DNA from 2 places in the Streptomyces sp. NPDC046349 genome. Region 1 is predicted to be linked to the other one. Evidence: riboswitches for the same ligand, from Rfam matches in the RefSeq annotation. Region 1 holds a riboswitch; the other holds the start of a gene.
What was found. Region 1 has a riboswitch for ZMP and ZTP ahead of ACZ6JS_RS18680 (bifunctional 5,10-methylenetetrahydrofolate dehydrogenase/5,10-methenyltetrahydrofolate cyclohydrolase). Riboswitches for the same ligand answer to the same signal wherever they lie in the genome.
Positions count from the first base shown of each region.

Region 2: it holds a riboswitch for ZMP and ZTP, as region 1 does, so the genes downstream of both, ACZ6JS_RS20990 (serine hydroxymethyltransferase) here and ACZ6JS_RS18680 (bifunctional 5,10-methylenetetrahydrofolate dehydrogenase/5,10-methenyltetrahydrofolate cyclohydrolase) in region 1, are expected to answer to the same signal.

Region 1 covers NZ_JBVJFK010000007.1:287,777-291,165, forward strand. Annotated here, with positions in the region: gene ACZ6JS_RS18670 (RNA polymerase sigma factor) at 1-718, opposite strand, end outside; gene ACZ6JS_RS18675 (methyltransferase domain-containing protein) at 934-1,695, opposite strand; ZMP/ZTP riboswitch at 1,753-1,855, shown strand; gene ACZ6JS_RS18680 (bifunctional 5,10-methylenetetrahydrofolate dehydrogenase/5,10-methenyltetrahydrofolate cyclohydrolase) at 1,945-2,790, shown strand; gene ACZ6JS_RS18685 (NAD(P)/FAD-dependent oxidoreductase) at 2,899-3,389, opposite strand, start outside.
Region 2 covers NZ_JBVJFK010000008.1:324,393-327,781, reverse strand. Annotated here, with positions in the region: gene ACZ6JS_RS20990 (serine hydroxymethyltransferase) at 1-1,181, opposite strand, end outside; ZMP/ZTP riboswitch at 1,216-1,306, opposite strand; gene rocD (ornithine--oxo-acid transaminase) at 1,477-2,682, shown strand; gene ACZ6JS_RS20980 (glutathionylspermidine synthase family protein) at 2,706-3,389, opposite strand, start outside.

The DNA of each region.
Region 1 (3,389 bases):
TGAGGTAGTCCTTGACCGGGTCGGCGGTGGCACCGGCCACCATGACCGTCTGCGCCGGGGCGTCGTCCTCGTCGTCGTCGGACAGCACGAAGCCCTGGGCGCCGGCCTTGGGGGCCCCCTCCTCGGCCTCGTCGACGAGGTCCTCGGCCGCCCAGTCCTCGCCCTCGACGACCGGGTTCTCGCCCTCGTCGGCGTCCTTGGCGCTGGTCTTCTTCGCCGCGGCGGTCTTCTTCACGGCGGTCTTCTTGGCGGCGGTCTTCTTGACCGTGCGCTTCTTCGGCTCGGCGGCGGCCTCGGCCGGCGCCGCCTCCGCAGCCGCGGCGGCCGACGGAGCGGATATCGCCGAGGCCGTGGACGTGACCGCGGTGGCCGCGGCGGGGGCCGCGGTCTTGCGCGCACCGATGGGGCGGGGCGCGGCGGCGGCCTTCTTGGCCACGGTGCGGGCGGGGGCGGCGGCAGCCTTGCGGGGCTTCTTGGCGGCAGCCTTGGTGGCGGGGGCCGCGCTGACGTGAAGGGCGACACCCTCCTCGTCGAGGACCTGGTTCAGGCTGCGCAGGACCCGCTTCCACTGGTCCACCGGGATGCGGCCGGCCTCGAAGGCCTGGCGCACGTCGTCACCGTTGATGTGACCCTGCTCGCGGCCGCGCTCGACGAGCGCGACGAGGGCCTCGGATTCGGCGATCTCCGGAGGGAACGTACGGGACGGGCTGAGCGACACAAGGAGCCTCTCGTTGCGAACAAATATGGGGTGGGCGGGACATCATCACGCGAACTCGGGAAACAGACCCGAGGGGGGTCTGTATTCCGGGCCGCGCGAGGACACCTGTCGGTTCATCGCATGCCCGAGTCGATTCGTTACGCGCTGAATTGAGTGACCTGCGCCACGCTGCGACCGGGCAACCCGATCCGGCGCGAATCCGTCCGCCCTCCGCGTCAGCCCTTTTTGCGGGCTTCGATCAGGAAGCGGGCGGTGTGCGCGACGAACGGACCGTCGCGCTCGATCCGTTCGTGCAGCTCGCGCAAGCGGTCCCGGTACTGCCCGACCGTGAAGCCGGGCACCATCCAGATCACCTTCCTCAGAAAGTAGATCACGGCTCCGATGTCGTGGAACTCGGCGCGCAGCCGCTCGGAGCGCAGGTCCACGACATCGAGACCCGCCTTCGTGGCGTCGGCGACCGCGTCGTCGGGGTGCCGGGCGCGCCGGACCTCCTCGGGCTGGGGCCCGAGAAAATATTCGACGAGTTCGAAGACGCTCGCCGGGCCGACCTGCTGCGAGAGATACGTTCCGCCGGGTGTCAGCACCCGGGCGATCTCGTCCCACCAGATGGTCACCGGGTGCCGACTGGTCACCAGCTCGAATGCCTCGTCGCCGAAGGGCAGGGGCGGCTCGTCGGAGTCCACCACCACCACCGCGCCCAGCGGGTGCAGCAGCCGGGTCGCCCGCTCGACGTTGGGCGGCCAGGACTCGGTGGCCACCGTCAGGGGCGGCAGGGGGCCGGACCCGGCGAGGACCTCGCCGCCGCCGGTCTGGATGTCCAGGGCGGACCGGACCCGGGCCAGGCGCTCGGCCATCAGGCGCTGGTACCCCCAGGAAGGACGCTGCTCGGTGGCCCGCCCGTCGAGCCAGGAGAAGTCCCAGCCGTCCACGGACACTGACTCGGCCTCGGCGACAAGATGGTCGAAAGTACGCGTCATGTACTGATCGTCGCAGGTCGGGCGCCGGACGACCACCGATTTGGTCGACTACAGTGGTCGGCGGGCCGTGACTGGCGTTCGGGTGGATCACCACCGGGGAGCGGCCCGGCGTACCCGAGGACCTCCCGTACGTCGACTGCCGCGCGCCTGGGCGAACCGCGATCCGCGCACCGCGCACCGCAGCGACGTTCAGGAGACCCCGTGACGACTGCCCAGCAGACCGCCCCCGCCGCCGGCACCGCCCGGCTGATGGACGGCACCTCCCTCGCCCGCCGCATCTCGGAGCAGACCGCCGCCCTCGCGGCGAAGATCACCGAGCGCACCGGCACCGCGCCCTGCCTCGCGACCGTACTCGTCGGCGAGGACCCCGCCTCCGTCACCTACGTGCGCATGAAGCAGAACCGGTGCGCGAAGGCCGGGATCACCTCCCGCCACGTGGAGCTGCCGGCCTCGACCACCACGCAGGAGCTGGTGGCGGCTATCACGGCCCTGTCCGAGGACCCGGAGATCAGCGGCATCCTGCTCCAGCACCCCGTCCCGCACCACATCGACGAGCGTGCCGCCTTCGAGGCCATCGCCCCCGGCAAGGACGTGGACGGGGTCACCATGCACTCCTTCGCGGCCATGGGCTTCGGCCTGCCGGGCTTCGTCTCCTGCACCCCCGGCGGCATCATGCGCCTGCTCGCCGCGTACGACGTGGACCTGACCGGCAAGCACGCCGTGGTCGTCGGCCGCAGCGCGATCCTGGGCAAGCCGGCCGGGATGCTGCTGCTGGAGCAGAACGCCACCGTCACCTACTGCCACTCCCGCACCCGGGACCTGTCCTCGATTGTGCGCCAGGCGGACGTGCTGGTCGCCGCTGTCGGCAAGGCCGAGTTCATCCGGGGCGAGGACATCAAGCCGGGCGCGGTGGTCCTGGACGCCGGCTACAACGAGGGCAACGTCGGCGACGTTCACTTCGAGTCGGCTGCGGCCCGGGCGTCGCTGATCACGCCCGTGCCGGGCGGTGTCGGACCGATGACCATCGCCGTCCTGCTGGAGCAGACCGTGCAGGCCGCCGCGGCGCAGGCCGGGCTGGACCTCGCGCAGCTCTGATCCACCCGGCCGGCAACCGGGGGCGCCCCGGACTCCGGTCCGGCGCGCCGCCGTGTCCCGGCCCTCAGGTGCACGTGCGGAACTCGCCGGCCAGGGCGGTCTCGCCGCTCATCGGGCCTGTCCGACGGGGTCGGCGGGGCCGACGGGATCGGTTGCCGGACCGGCGGGGGCGGCGCCGGCGCCGCCCCCGCCCGCACTGCCGGCGCCTGCGCCGGGCGCCGGGTCGAGCCCGGCCACGGCCCGCTCCGCCGCGGTGAGCGGCGGCCCCTTCAGCGCGCCCCGGTCGGAGGCGCGCACCACGTGCCAGACCACCGCCGGGCGGAGCCAGTGGGTGGGCTCGATACTCATGGTGAGGACGTTGAACAGGGCGGCGGTGAGCGCCTCGTCCGTGGTGGCTCCCGTCATCAGGCGGTTGACATAGCCGTTGAGCACGTTGGTGCCGGCGCGCGGCTTCATCCCGGTGGCGCCCGGATACAGGATGTCCTGCGACGTGGCGAGCTCCCAGGCGGTGCCGACCTGGGGGGCGATCACGCGCTGCGCCTCGCGGCCGATCCCGGGGTGGGCCAGGCCCTTGCCCCGCAGCAGGGTGCGTACGGCGA
Region 2 (3,389 bases), on a different contig from region 1:
TTGGCCGCGGCGTCCACGCCGCGGGCGATCCAGTCGGCCACCACCGGCATGTGCTCCGTGGACAGCCCGCGCGACGTCAGCGACGGTGTACCGATCCGCACCCCCGAGGGATCGAACGGCTTGCGCGGGTCGAACGGGACGGTGTTGTAGTTCACGACGATCCCCGCGCGGTCCAGGGCCTTGGCGGCGGCCTTGCCCGGCACCTCCTTGCCCGTCAGGTCGATCAGGATCAGGTGGTTGTCAGTGCCGCCCGAGACCAGGTCGAAGCCACGCTCCAGCAGCGCCCCGGCCAGCGCCTCGGCGTTGGCGACGACCGCGTGCGCGTACCGGACGAAGGACGGCTGCGCCGCCTCGTGCAGCGCCACCGCGATGCCGGCAGTCGTCTGGTTGTGCGGGCCGCCCTGCAGGCCGGGGAAGACGGCCTTGTCGATCGCCTTCGCGTGCTCCTCGCGGCACATCAGCATCGCGCCGCGCGGACCGCGCAGGGTCTTGTGGGTCGTGGTGGAGATGACGTCCACGTGCCCCGCCGGGGACGGGTGGGCGCCACCCGCGATCAGGCCGGCGATGTGGGCGACGTCCGCGACCAGGACCGAGCCGGCCTCGCGCGCGATCTCCGCGAAGGCGGCGAAGTCGATGGTCCTCGGCAGGGCGGTGCCGCCGCAGAAGATCAGCTTGGGCCGCTCGGCGAGGGCCAGCTCACGCACCGCGTCGTAGTCGATCAGGCCGGTGTCGGCGCGGACGCCGTACTGCACGCCGCGGAACCACGATCCCGTCGCGGAGACGCCCCATCCGTGCGTCAGGTGGCCGCCCATCGGCAGGGCCATGCCCATGACCGTGTCGCCGGGCTGCGCGAAGGCCAGGTACACGGCCAGGTTGGCGGGGGAGCCGGAGTACGGCTGCACGTTGGCGTGGTCCACGCCGAACAGGCCCTTGGCCCGCTCGATCGCCAGGGCCTCGACGCGGTCGATGTTCTGCTGGCCCTCGTAGTAGCGGCGGCCGGGGTAGCCCTCGCTGTACTTGTTCTGCAGCACGGTGCCGGAGGCCTCGAGGACGGCCGCGGAGACGTAGTTCTCGCTGGGGATCAGGCGCAGGGTCTCCGCCTGGAGGACTTCCTCCGCGGCGACGCAGGACGCCAGTTCGGGATCGGTCGCGGACAGGGCGGGATGGCGGCTCGCGGGCATGGCGGGCTCCTCCGGGGTCGATGTGATCGGTACCCCGCGAGGCCCAGGCGAGCGGCCCTGTATGCGGTCGAGCGCGCACGACTCCCCCGGAGTTGGTTCTCCGTACGCCAGTCGCCGTGCGTACCGAACACCCTAGAGGAGGGAGTCCGCAGTGTCGCCTGCGGGGCCACCGCGGACCGCTCACCCGGCGGGCGCGCCGCGCGACAGGTTTCTGCGCCCGGGATACGAGCGACGATAAGAAGGTGACGCCACCCTCGTCACCGCTTCACCGGCCAGACGGACGATCGGAGACCCCGTGTCGACAACAGCTGATGCCATCCGCTCCGCCGAGGCGCACAGCGCGCACAACTACCACCCGCTGCCCGTCGTCGTCGCGTCCGCGGAAGGCGCGTGGATGACCGACGTGGAGGGCCGCAGATACCTCGACATGCTCGCCGGGTACTCCGCGCTCAACTTCGGGCACGGCAACCGCCGTCTGATCGACGCCGCGCGGGACCAGCTGGAGCGGGTCACGCTCACCTCGCGCGCCTTCCACCACGACCGGTTCGCCGACTTCTGCGCCGAACTCGCCGCGCTGTGCGGCAAGGAGATGGTGCTGCCCATGAACACCGGTGCGGAGGCGGTGGAGACGGCGGTCAAGACCGCCCGTAAGTGGGGTTACGAGGTCAAGGGCGTCCCGGACGGCCACGCCAAGATCGTGGTGGCCGCCGACAACTTCCACGGCCGGACCACGACCATCGTCTCCTTCTCGACGGACCACGACGCCCGCGACCACTTCGGGCCGTACACGCCGGGCTTCGAGATCGTCCCGTACGGGGATCTCACCGCGCTGTCGCACGCCGTCACGGAGAACACCGTGGCCGTGCTGCTGGAACCGATCCAGGGCGAGGCGGGGGTGCTGGTGCCGCCCGCCGGCTACCTGAACGGCGTACGGAGGCTGACCCGCGAGCGGAACGTCCTCTTCATGGCCGACGAGATCCAGTCGGGGCTCGGCCGGACCGGCCGGACCTTCGCCTGTGAGCACGAGGGGGTCGTCCCGGACGTCTACATCCTCGGCAAGGCGCTCGGCGGCGGTGTGGTGCCGGTGTCGGCGGTGGTCGCCGACCGGGACGTGCTGGGGGTGTTCGGGCCCGGCCAGCACGGGTCCACCTTCGGCGGGAACCCGCTCGCGTGCGCCGTCGCCCTGGAGGTCATCGCGATGCTGCGCAGCGGCGAGTTCCAGCAGCGGGCCACCGAGTTGGGCGACCACCTGCACCGCGAGCTGAACCTGCTCGTCGGCGGGGGCGCCGTGACCGCGGTCCGCGGCCGAGGGCTGTGGGCGGGCGTCGACATCGACCCCTCCCGCGGAACGGGCCGGGAGATCTCCGAGAAGCTGATGGAGCTCGGTGTGCTCGTGAAGGACACCCACGGTTCGACGATCCGGATCGCCCCGCCACTGGTGATCACCAAGGAGGACCTGGACTGGGGCCTCGACCAGCTCCGGTCGGTGCTCGGCGCGTAGGGCGGGCCGAGCACCGACCGGACCTAGAGGATGACGTGGGGCAGGAAGCGGGCGTACTCGTCCGTGACCGGCCCCGCCGATTCGCGGATGCCGAGCCCCGCCGCCTCGTCCTCGACGACCCACGCGCCGAGCACCACCCGGTTGCCGTCGAAGTCGGGCAGCGGGGCCAGTCCCTGGAAGCAGTACCGCTCCCCCGGCCGCGGTACGAACGGCTCGCCGTCCGGCCCCGGCGCGTGCAGGGTGACGCCCGCGCCCTCGCGGCCGAGGAGGGGCTTGGCCACGTATCCGGCCGAGCCGGGCTCGGCCAGCTCACGCGGACCGTCGAGGTACGCGGGCAGCAGGTTCGGGTGCTCCGGGAAGAGCTCCCACAGGATCGCGAGCAGCGCCTTGTTGGAGAGCAGCATCTTCCACAGCGGCTCGATCCAGCAGGTGGTGCCGGAGCCGCCGCCGTGGTCGTAGGTGCCGAGGACCTGCGGGCCGAACTCGTCCGTGGCCAGCCACTCCCACGGGTAGAGCTTGAAGCAGCTGCGGATGAACCGGAGCTTGTCGTCGACGAACCGGCCGGAGAGGCTGTCCCAGCCGATCTGCTCCACCGACAGGGCGTGCGTCTGCAGGCCGGCCTGGTCGGCGGTCTCCTGGAGGTAGGCGACCGTCATCAGGTCCTCGCCCAGCTCGTCGGTCTCGGAGTGCGCGAAGTGCAGCGGGCC